Linked DNA regions of Amycolatopsis sp. NBC_01480. The protein of the gene in region 2 interacts with the protein of the main gene of each other region in a pairwise test. Links are inferred from orthologs where the notes say so. Each region holds a gene or a part of one and is shown on either strand. Other genes may lie near its edges.

Evidence for each region. The genes of interacting proteins can lie anywhere in the genome.
Region 1: the proteins of leuS (region 2) and ligA interact in binary tests that used the Escherichia coli proteins (3 or more experiments, as listed by UniProt). The link is inferred for Amycolatopsis sp. NBC_01480 from one-to-one orthologs.

The regions. Positions count from the first base shown.
Region 1 is NZ_CP109442.1:5,191,306-5,198,431, reverse strand. Bases 1,683-4,652 are described here. They hold ligA (NAD-dependent DNA ligase LigA), read right to left. Parts: upstream 4,279-4,652; coding sequence 2,086-4,278; downstream 1,683-2,085. Other genes in these bases: OG371_RS24900 (hypothetical protein), read right to left, coding at 4,290-4,652; OG371_RS24910 (GNAT family N-acetyltransferase), read right to left, coding at 1,683-2,019. Also shown: Asp-tRNA(Asn)/Glu-tRNA(Gln) amidotransferase subunit GatA, read right to left, coding at 1-71; Asp-tRNA(Asn)/Glu-tRNA(Gln) amidotransferase subunit GatC, read right to left, coding at 68-367; OG371_RS24915 (amino acid-binding protein), read left to right, coding at 601-1,254; more of OG371_RS24910, read right to left, coding at 1,525-1,682; more of OG371_RS24900, read right to left, coding at 4,653-4,991; OG371_RS24895 (DUF1349 domain-containing protein), read left to right, coding at 5,077-5,637; OG371_RS24890 (methionine synthase), read right to left, coding at 5,641-6,678; OG371_RS24885 (scramblase), read left to right, coding at 6,812-7,126. UniProt on the Escherichia coli protein: DNA ligase that catalyzes the formation of phosphodiester linkages between 5'-phosphoryl and 3'-hydroxyl groups in double-stranded DNA using NAD as a coenzyme and as the energy source for the reaction.
Region 2 is NZ_CP109442.1:3,219,465-3,227,104, forward strand. The notes cover bases 1,781-5,264. They hold leuS (leucine--tRNA ligase), read right to left. Parts: upstream 4,882-5,264; coding sequence 1,981-4,881; downstream 1,781-1,980. Other genes in these bases: OG371_RS15270 (SDR family oxidoreductase), read right to left, coding at 1,781-1,829; OG371_RS15280 (esterase-like activity of phytase family protein), read right to left, coding at 5,042-5,264. Outside these bases: OG371_RS15260 (hypothetical protein), read left to right, coding at 1-348; OG371_RS15265 (TetR/AcrR family transcriptional regulator), read left to right, coding at 358-1,095; more of OG371_RS15270, read right to left, coding at 1,092-1,780; more of OG371_RS15280, read right to left, coding at 5,265-6,226; OG371_RS15285 (SdpI family protein), read left to right, coding at 6,292-6,714; OG371_RS15290 (YqgE/AlgH family protein), read right to left, coding at 6,711-7,292.

The DNA.
Region 1 (7,126 bases), 2.0 Mb from region 2 along the record:
ACGGCGGACACCTCGCGCGCGTGGATCTTCGCCGCCAGCTCGGCGGCGGTCAGCTTGACGAGTTCGCTCACTGCTCTTCTCCCAGAATCCGCGGCACCCGGAACCGGCCCTCCTCGGCGGCCGGCGCGCCGGCCAGCGCCTGCTGCTGCGTGAGGCAGGGCTGGACCACGTCGTCACGGAAGACGTTGGTCAGCGGCACGGCGTGCGAAGTCGGCGGGACATCCTGCGCGGCGACCTCGCTCACCTTCGCCACCGAGTCCAGGATCTGGTCGAGCTGGCCCGCGAAGACGTCCAGCTCGTCGTCGGTCACGGCCAGCCTGGCCAGCTTGGCGAGGTGCGCGACCTCGTCTCGGGAAATGTTGGGCACGCGGGTGACTCCCGGGTTGTGCTGTGCGGGTGCGGTCGGAAGCTGCAAGTCTATGGTGACGGCGTCGGCGAGCTCGACCGGGTTATCGCCGGGCGGGCCCGGGGCGAGGGCGCCCCGCTGGTGTCCCGCTCGCCGGACAGCGGTCCACATCCACTGCCCGGTCTGTCACAATCGGCGGCCGGCACGCGCGTTCCACGGCAAGGCTGGAACGCCTGAGGCGAGAGGGGCGCGTGGTGTCGTTCCTGCTCCGGGTCCAGCTTCCGGACTCACCAGGCACCCTCGGCGCCGTCGCGACCGCGCTCGGCACGGTCGGCGCCGACATCCTCAGCGTCGACGTCGTGGAGCGCGGCGGCGGCGTCGCCATCGACGACCTCGTGGTGGAGCTGCCGTCCGGGCGTCTGCCGGACGCGCTCATCACGGCGGCCGAGAGCATCGAAGGCGTCGAGGTGGACGCCGTGCGCCCGTACGCGGGAGTCCTCGACACGCATCGCGAGCTCGAACTGGTCGAGGAGATCGCCGCCCAGCCCAAGTCCGGCCTCGACCTGCTGGCCGAGGGCGTGCCGAAGATCATCCGCGCGGGCTGGGCCGTGGTCGTCGAGCACGCCGAGTCGGGCACCCGCCGTCTAGCCTCGTCGAGCGCCGCGCCGGAGAACCCGTTCACCGACCTGCCGTGGCTGCCGCTGGAACGCGCCACCGTGCTGGACGGCGAAGAGGACTGGATCCCGGAGACCTGGAAGGAACTCGGCACCGAACTGGCGGCCACGCCGCTCGGCAAGCCCGGCAAGGCCCTGCTCGTAGCCCGCCCGGGTGGCCCGAACTTCCGCGCCGCTGAGGTCGCCCGCCTGGCCCACTTCGCCGGCATCGTCGCCGTCGTCCTGGACGGCTGACAGGCTCCCCCGCCCGACGACAACCGGCCCGTCGCCACCAAACGGCAACAGCGGCCAGCCGTTCGCCGCCATGTGGCGAACGCTGATCAGCCGTCGCCTCTGGACGACGAGCGCCAGCCAACCGTCGCCGATGGAGGGCGAACCCAGGTCGTCGGCATCGCCATCAGCTGACGAACGCGGGATTCGGCTATCTGCCGGAACACCGACACCACGCAGGAAACGGCGCTGTCGCCAATGAACGGCAACCGGTCCGCACGAGACGAAAACCCGCTAGAGGTCGTAGCCGTACGCGATCAGGGTGACGTCCGGGAACGGCTGCCAGTCCCGTTCCGGGAGCCGGTGGAAGCCGATGCGCTCGTACAGCCGGTGCGCGGTCCGCATGCTGTCGAGGCTGCACAGCACGACCCGGCCCGCACCCAGCTCACGCCCGCGCCCCAGCACCGCACGCGTCAGGGCCTCGCCGATTCCGCGGCCCTGCGCCGCGCTCGCGACCGCCAGCATGCGGAACTCCAGCTCACCCGGCCGCGAGATCTCCGCGTACTTCGTGCCCGGGCGCACCACCGCGACGGAGCCGAGCGGTTGCCCGGAAACGTCCACCGCGGCCAGCAATTCGGTGTGCTCCGCGCGACGGGAGACGTCGCGCAGCTCGTCCTCGTAACCGACGTCCGCCACGAGCAGGCCACCGAACCGGTAGGCCTGGACGGTCAGCTCCCCCAGCGCGGCGAACTCGTCACCGCGCGGCGGCCGGATCTCGTAATCAGCCATCGTCCTGCCCCGTCCCCTCAGACTGTGTCTCCACCAGATCCGGACTCCGGCCCCCGGCCCAGCGCCCTACTCCGAGCCCGAATCAGCGCCCGGCTCGGCACCGGAATCAGCCCCGGCCTCGTCGTCGTCACCAGTCGGCAACGCCATCTCGGCCGCCGCCTCCGGCCCGCGTTCCAGCAGCGCGCGGAACCCGTCCTCGTCGAGCACCGGCACCTTCAGCTGCACGGCCTTCTCGTACTTCGACCCCGGCGCTTCGCCTGCCACGACGAACGCCGTCTTCTTCGACACCGAGCCCGCCGCCTTGCCGCCGCGGGCCATGATGGCCTCCTTGGCCTCGTCGCGGGAGAACCCGTCGAGCGAGCCGGTCACCACGATGGAAAGCCCTTCGAGGTGCCGCGGGATCGAGTCGTCGCGCGCCTCCTCCATCCGCACGCCGGCGTTTCGCCATTTCTCGACGATCTCCCGGTGCCAGCCGACCTCGAACCACTCCTGCACGGCGTGGGCGATGGTCGGGCCGACGCCGTCGACGTCCGCGAGCTCCTCCTCCGACGCCTCCTCGACGCGCTGGATCGAGCCGAACTCGCGCGCCAGCGCCTGCGCCGCCGTAGGCCCGACGTGGCGGATCGACAGCGCGACGATCACCTTCCACAGAGGACGGTCCTTCGCCGCGTCGAGGTTCGACAGCAGCTTGTGCGCGTTCGCCGACAGCTCGCCCGCCTTGGTGCGGAACAGCTCCACCTCGGCGAGCGACTCCTCGCTCAGGTCGAAGACGTCGCCCTCGTCGGCGACCACACGCGCGTCCAGCAGCGCGACGGCCGCCTCGTAACCGAGCACCTCGATGTCGAACGCCCCGCGCCCGGCCAGGTGGAACAGCCGTTCCCTCAGCTGCGCCGGGCAGAAGCGGGTGTTCGGGCAGCGGATGTCCTTGTCACCCTCCTTCTGGTACGCCAGCTCGGTGCCGCACTCCGGGCAGTCCGTGGGCATGACGAACTCGCGTTCGTTGCCCGTGCGCGCGTCGACGACCGGGCCGAGCACCTCGGGGATCACGTCGCCCGCCTTGCGGATCACGATGCGGTCGCCGATCAGGACGCCCTTGCGCTTGACCTCTTCCTGGTTGTGCAGCGTGGCCCGGGCGACGGTGGAGCCCGCGACCTTCACCGGCTCCGTGACGGCGAACGGCGTCACACGCCCGGTGCGGCCGACGCCCACCTGGATGTCCAGCAGCGTGGTGATGGCCTCTTCCGGCGGGTACTTGTACGCGATCGCCCACCGAGGCGCGCGCGACGTGGTGCCCAGCCGGCGCTGCAGCGAGACCTGGTCGACCTTGATCACCACGCCGTCGATCTCGTGCTCCGCGTCGTGCCGGTGCTCGCCCCAGTAGGCGATGTGGTCGGTGAGCTCCTTGCCCGTGTGCAGCACGCGCGTGTGCGGGGAAACCGGCAGCCCCCACGCCACCAGCGCGTCGTACGCGTGCGACTGCGTGACCGGCTCGAAGCCCTCGCGCTTGCCGAGGCCGTGGCAGATCAGCCGCAGCCGCCGGGACCTAGTGACCTTGGGGTCCTTTTGCCGCAAAGAGCCCGCGGCCGTGTTGCGCGGGTTTGCGTACGGCGGTTTGCCCGCCTCGACCATCTTGGCGTTGAGCTCCAGGAAATCCTCGACACGGAAGTAGACTTCGCCGCGCACCTCGACCAGCGCCGGCACCGGGAACTCGTCGGAGCCGGCCAACGTGTCCGGGACCTGCTCGAGGGTGCGGATGTTCAGCGTGACGTCCTCGCCCGTGCGGCCGTCGCCGCGGGTGAGACCACGGGTGAGCTTGCCGTTCTCGTACAGCAGGTTGATCGCCAGGCCGTCGATCTTCAGCTCCGCCAGGTACTCGGTGGCGCCGATCTCCTTCTCCACCCGCTCGACCCAGGTGAGGAACTCGTCGGTGTCGAAGACGTTGTCCAGGCTGAGCATGCGCTCGAGGTGATCGTGCGCGGTGAACTCGGTGGAGAACGTGCCACCGACGTTCTGCGTCGGCGAGTCCGGCGTGACCAGCGCCGGGTGCTCGTCCTCGATGGCCTGCAGCTCGCCCAGGAGCGCGTCGAACTGGCCGTCGGAGATCAGCGGCGCGTCCCGCACGTAGTACTGGAACTGGTGCCCGCGGATCTCCTCGGCGAGGGCGGCGTGGCGCTCACGCACGTCGGCGGGGACGTCGGTGACGTCCTCGGCCGCCTCGGCGGGGGCGGCCAGCTGGTTCTGGGGAAGGTCGCTGCTCACGGGTGGTAACCCTAGTCGGAGGTACCGACACTTTCGCCCGGTCGCTCGTCCAGGGCGTAGACCAGCTCGCGGAGCGCCAAGAGGCTGATCGCGCCCTCGGGCTCGGCCGAGGAGGTCTCGACGCGGCGGAGGCGTTCGGCGGCCAGCCGCTCACCCAGCGTGGCGTCCAGCGGGAGGAAGGTCATCGTGGTGCGGGCCGCCTCGTCGAGTTCGGCCAGCAGCGGGTGATAGACGGCGACATCGACGACCTCGGCGTCCACCTGAGCCACCACACGCACGTCGGCGAGGCTGATCCGGTGCTCGCCGAGGTTCACCGTCACCTCGCTCGGGTCCGGCACCGGCGGGACGGAATCGTGGTACTCCCAGATGGCGTCGTCCGGCGGCGCGGCGGCCTTCCACGCGTCGGTGTACGGGCGCAGCTCCGGGTCCTCCTGGCTGCTGATGACGAGCGCGTAGATCGCCCGGCGGCCACGCTCCAGCGCGAAGTGCAGCCGCGGGTGCAGCGCCTCGACCAGCACGCACAGGTCGTGCTCGAAGCGCTGCGGTTCACGGTCGCCCAACGCCGCGCTGAGCAGCGGGAGCATCTCGAACCAGGCCTGCCAGAACTTCGCCGCCGCGGCTTCGGCGTCGGCGGGCACGGGCCGGTCGGGCCACGGCGTGCGCGGGTCGGGCAGGTCGGAGCCGCTGCTGTGACGGCGGCGGAACAGGCGCATGATCGGCAAATCCCCGTTTCGGTCGGTCCCCGACACGCTACAAGTTCGGCGCCTCCGCCGTCCGCGGGTTGGCAGACTCGGCGTCATGGACGCATTCGGCACCACCGGCTGGCAATGGCTGAACCCGCCCGCGGACTACGACGCCTCGGACGGCCTGGTCGTCCGCACGGCGCCGGACACGGACTTCTGGCGCACCACCCACTACGGCTTCGTCCGCGACACGGGCCACGCGCTCGGCCGCACGGTTTCCGGGGATTTCGCGGCCACAGCGACGTTCTCCGGCGATTACACGCATCTCTACGACCAGGCGGGCCTACTGCTGCGCATCGACGAGGCGACGTGGCTCAAGACGGGCATCGAGTACGTCGACGGCGAGCAGCTCCTGAGCGTCGTGGTGACGCGGGAGGTCTCGGATTGGTCGGTCGTCTCGCTGCCGGCGTCACCCGCATCGGTGACGATCGCCGTCGAGCGGACCGGGGACACGGCGACGGTGAAGTACGGCCTCGATGGCGCACCGGCGACGCGGATGGCCCGGCTGGCGTACTTTCCGCCGAACGCGCCCGTGTTCACCGGCGTGATGGCGGCGTCGCCGCAAGGACCGGGCTTCAGCGCGCGCTTCGACTCCTGCGTCATCACTCCCGGCTGACGCTCACCAAGTCTCGGGCGGTTCCAGGAACGCGTTGCCGACGCCGCGGACCAGGGACAGCGCGGTGCGCATCCAATCCGGCGTCGCGCTCGCCATCCCGCACGCGGGCGTCGGGACGGCGCGCTCAGCCAGGATTTCCCGGTTGAAGCCGAGGCGGTCGACGAGCTTGAACGCGGGCGCGGCGATGTCGCGCAAGGTCAGGGGCGCGCCGGGGTCCGTCGCCGGCACGAGGCCGAGGAACAGGGTGGTACCGCTGTCCCACGCCTCGCCGATCTCATCCAGGAAGGCGGCCGGCGAGCCGCTGAGCAACGAGAAGTCGAACGCGATCGCGCCCGCGCCGGCCGCGCGGAACAGCGAGATCGGCGGCCGGGGCGCGCAGCAGTGCACGACCACGGGCTGGTCGGTGACGCGGTGGATGCCGTCGATCACCGTCGACAGCAGGTTCCGCACGTCCGGCGCGGGCACAGCCGGGACGTTGCCATAGCCAGACGGCGTCGACAGCCCACCGGCAAGCACCGCAGGCAGCGACGGCTCGTCGAGCTGCACGACGACGGGCGCCCCGGTCCGCGCCGTCAGCTCCCGGACATGCTGGGCCAGACCGTCCAACAGCGACGACGTGAAGTCCCGCAGCGCTCCGCGGTCGGTGAGAACACGGTGCCCGCGTGCCAGTTCGATGCCGGCCCCGAGGGTCCACGGGCCGGCGATCTGCGTCTTGATCACCGGCGGCGTGACACCGGCCTTCTCCTTGGCCTCCTGGATCGCGTCGAGATCCCACTGCAGCAGGTCGAGTCCGCGCCGGTGCTCGTGCCCGGGATGCGCGGCGACGCGATAGCCACTGGGCACCACCTCGACGGCGAGGTCGACGAGCAGGGCGGCAGTGCGGCCGAGGATGTCCGCGCCCACCCCGCGCGCCGGAAGCTCGGGCACGTGCGGAAAGTCGGGCAGCTCGCCGAACACGACCGCGGCCGCTTCGGCCGGGTCAGTCCCAGGCATCGAGCCGATCGCGGTGGCGGCGCCCGCAGGCCAAGCTCGTTCAGTCACGACGGCGATTCTCGCCGAGCCGGCCGTGGCTGGCCTCACCGGGCCGCTCAGGAGCGCGGGCCTGAGCCGGACATTCGCCGCATATCCCTTTGCCAGCACCGATTTCGCGGGGACAGCGATACCGTGGACTGTCATGACGAGTTCCGCGCCGCCACCGCCGGGCAGGTACCCCGACGAGGTGAGTCCCGATCAGCCCCCTCGGTGGAACGGCGAGACGCGGATCCCCGAACGGCGCTCGCCGGGCCGTTCCTACGGCGGCACCCTCTTCACCGAGCCGGTGCTCGTGGTCAGCCGCCGGCCGGAGATCTTCGAGGCGGCCGAGGAGTACGGCGTCTTCGACCAGAACGGCGCCCGCTTCGGCGGCGTCGCCGACGTCAGTCAGGGCTTCCTGCGCAAGGCCGCGCGCTTGCTGCCGAAGTACGACCAGTACGTCACCCACAAGTTCGAG
Region 2 (7,640 bases):
GGCCCTCGGGCCCGGCGGCAGCTCGCCGCGCGGCTGGTGGGCACCACCGTGCGCGAAGGTCCCCCTCGCCGCCTCGCCTCGGCCGGTCTGGCCCTGCTGGCGTGGCCGTTCGCGGTGCTGATCTGGTTCCTGGTGTGGCGGATCGCGACTTACGGGCTGTTCTGGGACGAGGCCACGGCCGGCGCTTCGTGGGGCGGGCCGTCGCTGACCGGGGCGTGGATCGTGCACTTCTTCTGCGCGCTGGGCATGGTTGTCCCCGCGATGTGGCTGCTCCGGCCGCTGACCGCGGCGCAAGCCGGACTGCTCTCCGGCCGCGTTGGTACCGAAATGGGTGTCCCGAGCACCTAGAATGTCCGGATGAGCAGCCCCACGCGAAGGGGCCGCGCGCGAGCGGCTACCGAGCAGGACATCCGCCGCACCGCCCGTAAACTCCTGGTGGACGACGGTCCGGATGCGGTCACCCTGCGCGCGATCGCCCGCGAGCTGGGCATCACCGCGCCGGCTCTCTACCGCTACTACGAGTCCCGCGACGACCTGGTGGAGAACCTCCGCCTCGACGTCTGCGCCGATCTGGCGGCCGAGCTGGCCGTGGACATCGCCGAGCTGCCCGACGACGGCATGCTCCAGCTGTTCGCCATCTGCAAGGGCTTCCGGCGCTGGGCGCTGACGCACACCAAGGAGTTCACGCTGGTGTTCGCCTCGCCCACGGGCGGGGTCGGCACCACCGCGGGCAGCGCGCTGCACCGCCTCGACGAGCCGTTCGGCCGGATCTTCCTCGCCGCCGCCGGCCAGGTGCTGGCGATCCACGACCTGGTGATGCCGCCGAACGACGTGGTCCCGCCCGAGCTCCGCGACGACCTCACCGCGTTCCAGGGGGAGCTGCTCGCGGTGCTGGCGGAGTCCGGGCGGGCCATCGCGCCGGAGAAGCTGGACCTGGGCCTGACCTACCTGATGATCCAGTTCTGGGCCCGGCTCTACGGGCACGTCACGCTTGAGGTGTTCGGCAACTACCCGATCCCCGTGTCCAAGCCGGACGTGCTGTTCGAGGCCATGCTGGCCGACCTCGCCCGCGACGTCGGCCTCGACGCGCGTTAGGCCGCGTGCCCGCCGTCGACCGAAAGGATCGCGCCGGTGACGTACGCGCTGGCCGGGTCCGCGAGGTACGAAACGGCCGCGGCGACCTCCTCGGCTGAGCCATAACGGCCGACTGCGGTGGAGAACGCCTGATCAGCCGCGTACGGACCGTCGGCCGGGTTCATGTCGGTGTCGATCGGCCCGGGGTGCACGAGGTTGACCGTGACGCCGCGGGGCGACAGCTCGCGCGCGAGCGCCTTGGTCAGCCCGACCAGCGCCGACTTGCTCACCGCGTACAGGACCATCCCCGGCCCGAGCACGCGATCGGTGACGCAGCTGCCGATCGTGATCACTCGCCCGCCCTCACCGAGACGAGCGGCAGCGGCCTTCGACGCGGCGAACACCCCACGAACGTTCACCGCCAGCACCCGGTCGACGTCGTCCTGCGCGGTTTCCTCAAGGGGCGCGACGAAGCCCACCCCGGCGTTGTTGACCAGCACGTCCAGCCGCCCGAACTCGGCGACGGTGGCCGCCACCGCCGCCTCCACGGCCGCCGCGTCGGCGTTGTCCGCCTGCACGGCGAGCGCCCTCCGGCCCCGGCTCTTGATCCGGTCGACCACGTCGGCCGCGAGCCGCTCGTTGCTGGCGTACGTGAGCACCACATCGGCCCCGTCCTCAGCGAGCCGCACCGCCGTGGCCGCCCCGATGCCCCGGCTGCCGCCCGTCACCAGAGCCACCTTGCCGTCGAGGATCATCTGCCATTCTCCTTCGCTGAAGCCGTTTTCCTGATGGCTCCATCGAATCGGGCCGGGCTTGGTGACGCTGGCGCCTTTCCGTCTTGGCGTTGGCCGGAGACGACGAAGGCCGCCCCGGAACTTCCCGGGGCGGCCTTCGCCAGAAATCGGGTTACAGCACGATGTTCACCAGACGACCGGGCACGACGATCACCTTGCGCGGCGTCTTGTCGCCGACCAGGGCGGCGACTTTTTCGTCGGCCAGGGCGGCGGATTGGACGGCCTCGTTGGTGGCGTCGGCGGGGACGGTGATGCGGGAGCGGACCTTGCCGTTGACCTGGATCGGGTATTCGACCGAGTCTTCGACCAGGTACTTCTCGTCCACCACCGGGAACGGGCCGTGCACCAAGGAATCGACGTGGCCCAGGCGGTGCCACAGCTCCTCGGCGATGTGCGGGGCCATAGGGGCCAGCAGCAGCACCAGCGGCTCCGCCATCTCGATCGGGGTCGCCGCCGAGCCGTACACCTTGGTCAGGTGGTTGTTCAGCTCGATCAGCTTGGCGCCCGCGGTGTTGAAGCGCAGCTCCGCGTAGTCCTCGCGGACGCCGGCGATGGTGCGGTGCAACAGTTTCCGGTCGGCCTCCGACGGTTCGTCCGCGGTGACCCGCAGCTCGCCGGTCTGCTCGTCGACGACCAGGCGCCACAGCCGCTGCAGGAACCGCTGCGCGCCGACCACGTCCTTGGTCGCCCAGGGGCGGGACATGTCCATCGGGCCCATGGACATCTCGTACAGCCGGAAGGTGTCCGCGCCGTAGTTGTCCGAGATCTCGTCGGGCGTCACGGCGTTCTTCAGGCTCTTGCCCATTTTCCCGTATTCCTGCTTGACCTCTTCGTCGCCCAGGAAGAACTTGCCGTCGCGCTCCACGACCTCTTCGGCCGGCACGTACACACCGCGCGCGTCGGTGTAGGCGTACGCCTCGATGTAGCCCTGGTTGTACAGGCGGCGGTACGGCTCCTTCGACGAGACGTGGCCCAGGTCGTACAGCACCTTGTGCCAGAAGCGGGAGTACAGCAGGTGCAGCACCGCGTGCTCGACGCCGCCGATGTACAGATCGACGCCGCCCGGGTCGTCGACGCCGTGCTCGGCCGGGCGCGGGCCCATCCAGTAGGCCTCGTTCTCCGGCGCGCAGAACACGTCCTTGCTGTCCGGGTCGACGTAGCGCAGCTGGTACCAGCACGAGCCCGCCCACTGCGGCATCACGTTGGTGTCGCGGCGGTACTTCTTCGGGCCGTCGCCCAGGTCCAGCGTGACCTCGACCCAGTCGGTGGCGCGCGACAGCGGCGGCGACGGCTCGGAGTCGGCGTCGTCCGGGTCGAAGGTCTTCGGCGCGTAGTCGTCGACCTCCGGCAGCACCACGGGCAGCTGGTCCTCGGGCAGCGCGATCGGCAGGCCGGACTCGTCGTAGACGATCGGGAACGGCTCGCCCCAGTAGCGCTGGCGGGCGAACAGCCAGTCGCGCAGCTTGTACTGCACGGTGCCCTCGCCGTGGCCGTGCTCCTCCAGCCAGGCGATGATCGTCTTCTTGGCGTCGGCCACGCCCATGCCGTCCAGGCTGACCGAGTCGTTCGCCGAGTTGATCGCGGGGCCGTCGCCGGTGAAGGCCTCGCCCTCGAAGCCGGGGCCGGGGTCGACGGTGCGGACGATCTCCAGCTCGAACTTCTTCGCGAAGTCGTAGTCGCGCTGGTCCTGCGCGGGCACGGCCATGATCGCGCCGGTGCCGTAGCCCATCAGCACGTAGTCGCCGATGAAAACCGGGATTTCCTTGCCGTTGACCGGGTTCACCGCGTACGTGCCGGTGAACACGCCCGTCTTTTCCTTGTTCTCCTGACGGTCCAGGTCGGACTTGCGGGCGGTCGCGGCGCGGTATTCGGCGATCGCCGCCGCGGGGGTTTCGGCGCCGCCGGTCCAGCTCTCCGGGTGCTCGCCCGGCCACTCGGCGGCGGTCAGCTTCGGCACCAGCGGGTGCTCGGGCGCGATCACCATGTAGGTGGCGCCGAACAGCGTGTCCGGCCGCGTGGTGAAGACCTCGATCTTCTCCTCACCGGCAGCGAACGCGACGCGGGCGCCCTGCGAGCGGCCGACCCAGTTGCGCTGCATGGACTTGACCTTGTCCGGCCAGTCCAGCAGGTCCAGGTCGTCGACCAGGCGGTCGGCGTACGCGGTGATCCGCATCATCCACTGGCGCAGGCTCTTGCGGAACACCGGGAAGTTGCCGCGGTCGCTGCGGCCGTCCGCGGTCACCTCCTCGTTCGCGACGACGGTGCCCAGGCCGGGCGCCCAGTTCACCGGGGCCTCGGAGATGTAGACCAGCCGGTGCTCGTCGATCGCCTTGCGCCGCTCGACGTCGCTCAGTTCGGCCCACGGGCGGCCGTCCGGCGTCGGGCGCTCGCCGGCCGCGAACGCCTTCTCCAGCTCCTCGATCGGCCGCGCCTTGTGGGCCTCGGTGTCGTAGTAGGAGTTGAAGATCTGCAGGAAGATCCACTGGGTCCACTTGTAGTAGTCCGGGTCGATCGTCTCGATCGACCGGCGCTCGTCGTGGCCCAGCCCCAGCCGCTTCAGCTGGCGGCGCATCGTGACGATGTTCGCCTCGGTGGTGGTGCGCGGGTGCGTGCCGGTCTGCACCGCGTACTGCTCCGCGGGCAGGCCGAACGCGTCGTAGCCCAGCGTGTGCAGGACGTTGCGCCCGATCATCCGGTGGTAGCGCGCGTAGACGTCGGTGCCGATGTAGCCCAGCGGGTGCCCGACGTGCAGGCCCGAGCCGGACGGGTACGGGAACATGTCCTGCACGAACAGCTTGTCCGACGGCACCGGCTCGCCCTCGACCGCGAGCGGGCCGGTGGGGTTGGGCGCGTGGTAGGTGCCGTGGTCGGACCAGTAGTCCTGCCAGCGCTGCTCGATCTGCCCGGCCAGCTCCGCGGTGTAGCGGTGCGGCGGGGCCGCCTCAGCGCCAGGCGGCGTCGGTGTTTCCGCCGCGCCGGACGCCGGGACCGGAGCTTCCGTGGACCCTGTCATCGCCGTTTTCCTCCGTGTCGAGCCACTCCAGAAACAACTCGACCCCCCATGCCCGAAGGCGTGAGGGGTCGCCGCGCCGGCCGTGACCATGGTGGCCTGGTCAGCGCGGCAGGCTAAGGAGCAGCCGAGCCGTGTTCATACCGCTATCTTAACGTCCTGGTCAAAGCCGTTCTGACGGGACCGCCAAAGCGATCACCTGCGTCACCTGCGTGGCGGCGAAGTTGTTGTCGCTGACCAGCACCAGGCTCCGCTCGCCGCCGGGCAGCGCCGGGCCCCAGGTCATGCCCTCCACGTTGTCCACAGTGGACAACGGGTAGCCGGCCAGGTCGAGCAGCAGCTTCTTCTTCACCGGCCGGACGTCCTTGGACGAGGCCAGCGACTTGACGTTCAGGATGTTCGTCGCGCCCCGGGTGTCGATCTCGTAGATCCGGATCTTGTTGCCGACGCCGGTGACGAAGGATCGCTCCATCATCAGGTACTTCGTCGGGTCGGCCTGGTTCACCGCGAGCATCGAGGAGACGTCGGTGGTGGCGAACGCGGTGGGCGGCACCGGGCCGGCGAACAGCTTCTCCTGCGGGTACGCGTACTGCGCGAGCACCGGGCCGGCGCGGCCCTGCAGCGTGATCCGCGAAAGCGAGCCGGACGTGGTGGTCGCCTCCGGCCCGTCCTGCAGCAGCGGGCCCTCGACCTCGCTGGCGACGAGCGTGCCGAACGCGGCGTACGTGAGGCCCTCGAGCACCAGGTTCTGCCGCGGCCCGGCGCCCGGGGTCATCTTCTCGTTCGCGGGGATCGGCAGGTCGCGGACGTACGACCCGTCCCGGCGCGCCTGGCGGATCGACGGGTCGATCAGCGTCGGCGGGGTGGTCGCGGTGCGCTCGCCCTCCTGCGACCAGGTGTAGTCGCCGGTCCACGGGTCGACGCGCAGCTCTTCGGGGTCGATCGTCTGCTCGTTCTGCGGCGCCGCCGGGTCGTTCTGCGCGAGCGGCGGATACGGCGTGCCGTCCGGGCGCAGCAGCGGGCGGGTGCCGGTGAAGGTGACGGGCCCGAGGTGGTGGGCGTCGACGTCGAACTTCGCCGTGTAGAACCGCGCCGGGTCGATGGCCGAGCGGTCGTCGCAGATCAGGGCGTAGCCGCCGGTCCTCGGGTCGTAGTCGATCGAGGACAGGCCGCCGACCGTGGTGCCCTGGAAGGACAGCGCGTTCGGCACGATCTGCTCGCCGATCAGCCGGATCGGCCGGGCGTGACTCTCCGTGGCGCCGGCCGGTGGGGCGGCGGCCAGCAGGGAGAGCGGGAGTAGCCCGGTCAGAGCAAGGCCGAGTACCCGGTGTCGCGTAGGTGAAGACATGGGCTGTAGCACAGCGGACGAGGGTATCCGGCAGGTTGCCAGGACGTCACGCTTATCCTCGTGGGGTGTTCGCTATCGCGCTCGTCCCGATCGTGCTGGGTGTTGTCGTCGGCTGGGGTGGCTTCCTCGGCTTCCGCGAGCGGCTGACCCGGGAAAGCGGTACCGGGGTCCGCACCGCGGCCTCGCTGCGCAGTGAAGCCGCGTTCAAGCTGGCCAACCGCATCGCGGGCCTCCCGACGCTCGCCGGTGGCGCGGTGGCGGTGGTCGCCGGGCTCGCGGCGCTGGCCATGCCGACCACGGCCGGGCTGATCGCCGCCGCGTTCGTCGGCGTGCTGGGCCTGCTCGCGATGGTCGTCGGCGGCGGGGTGCTCGGCGCCCGCGCCGCGCTGACCGTGCCGGCCCCGGCGCCGGCCGCGCCCGCCGGATGCAGCGGCTGTGCCTGCGGCGCGGGCGGCTGCGGCGTGTTCCAGAAGGCCGACGGCAGCTAGTTCCGCTGCAGGTCGCCCGGGTGGGTGGCCAGCAACGCGATCGGCACGCCCTGGCGGCGCAGCACCTGGCCCCACAGGTCACGGCTCGGCGAGGCCAGGATGTCGCTCGGCAGCGCGGGCACGATCACCCAGTCCTCGCGCTCGATCTCGCCCGCGAGCTGCCCCGAGTCCCAGCCGGCGTAACCGGCGAAGACCCGCACCCCGCGCACCTTCGGCACCAGCACCTCGGGATCGGTGTCGAGGTCGACCAGCGCCACCGGGCCGCGCACGGCGATCACGCCGGGCACGCTCGCCGCCGTCTCGCCCGTGCGCAGCGCCGCCAGGCACAGCGCGGTCTTCTTCTCCACCGGCCCGCCGACGAACACCGACTGCGGCTCCGCGACGTGCCCGCCCCAGGTGGGCAGGACGTCGTGCACGGGCACGTCGCTCGGGCGGTTCAGCACCACCCCGAGCGTGCCTTCGTCGCGGTGGTCGATGACGAACACCACGGTCCGCTTGAAGTTCGGGTCGAACATCGTGGGGGCGGCGACCAGGAGCGTTCCCGGTTCAACCTCGGCGTCCGCTGGCACGCCCGTAATGATCCCACCTCCGGCTCGAAGAAAACCCGGCGGCCGGGGAACACCAGTCCCATCCGCCCCGTTGAACACGGTGGCCGGCGCACTCCGTGTCCCCCGGGCTCACTGAAGAACCGCCTTTGTGGAATACCAGTTCGGCTGGAGCCACACTGCGCCAAGCCGCCGAGAGGCGACCAAGTGCGCCGGCCGCCAACTTGTTCGCGGAGCACCGCTTCCCCGCAGTCGCGCCTGGTGTGTCAACCGGGGGCCGGGCCCCCGGACCCCACCGGTGCGCCGGCCGCTTACTTCTTTGCAGAATGCCCAAAAGCACCTTCTGACCAGCCACCTCCGATGGCTACGCTGACCGCGTGA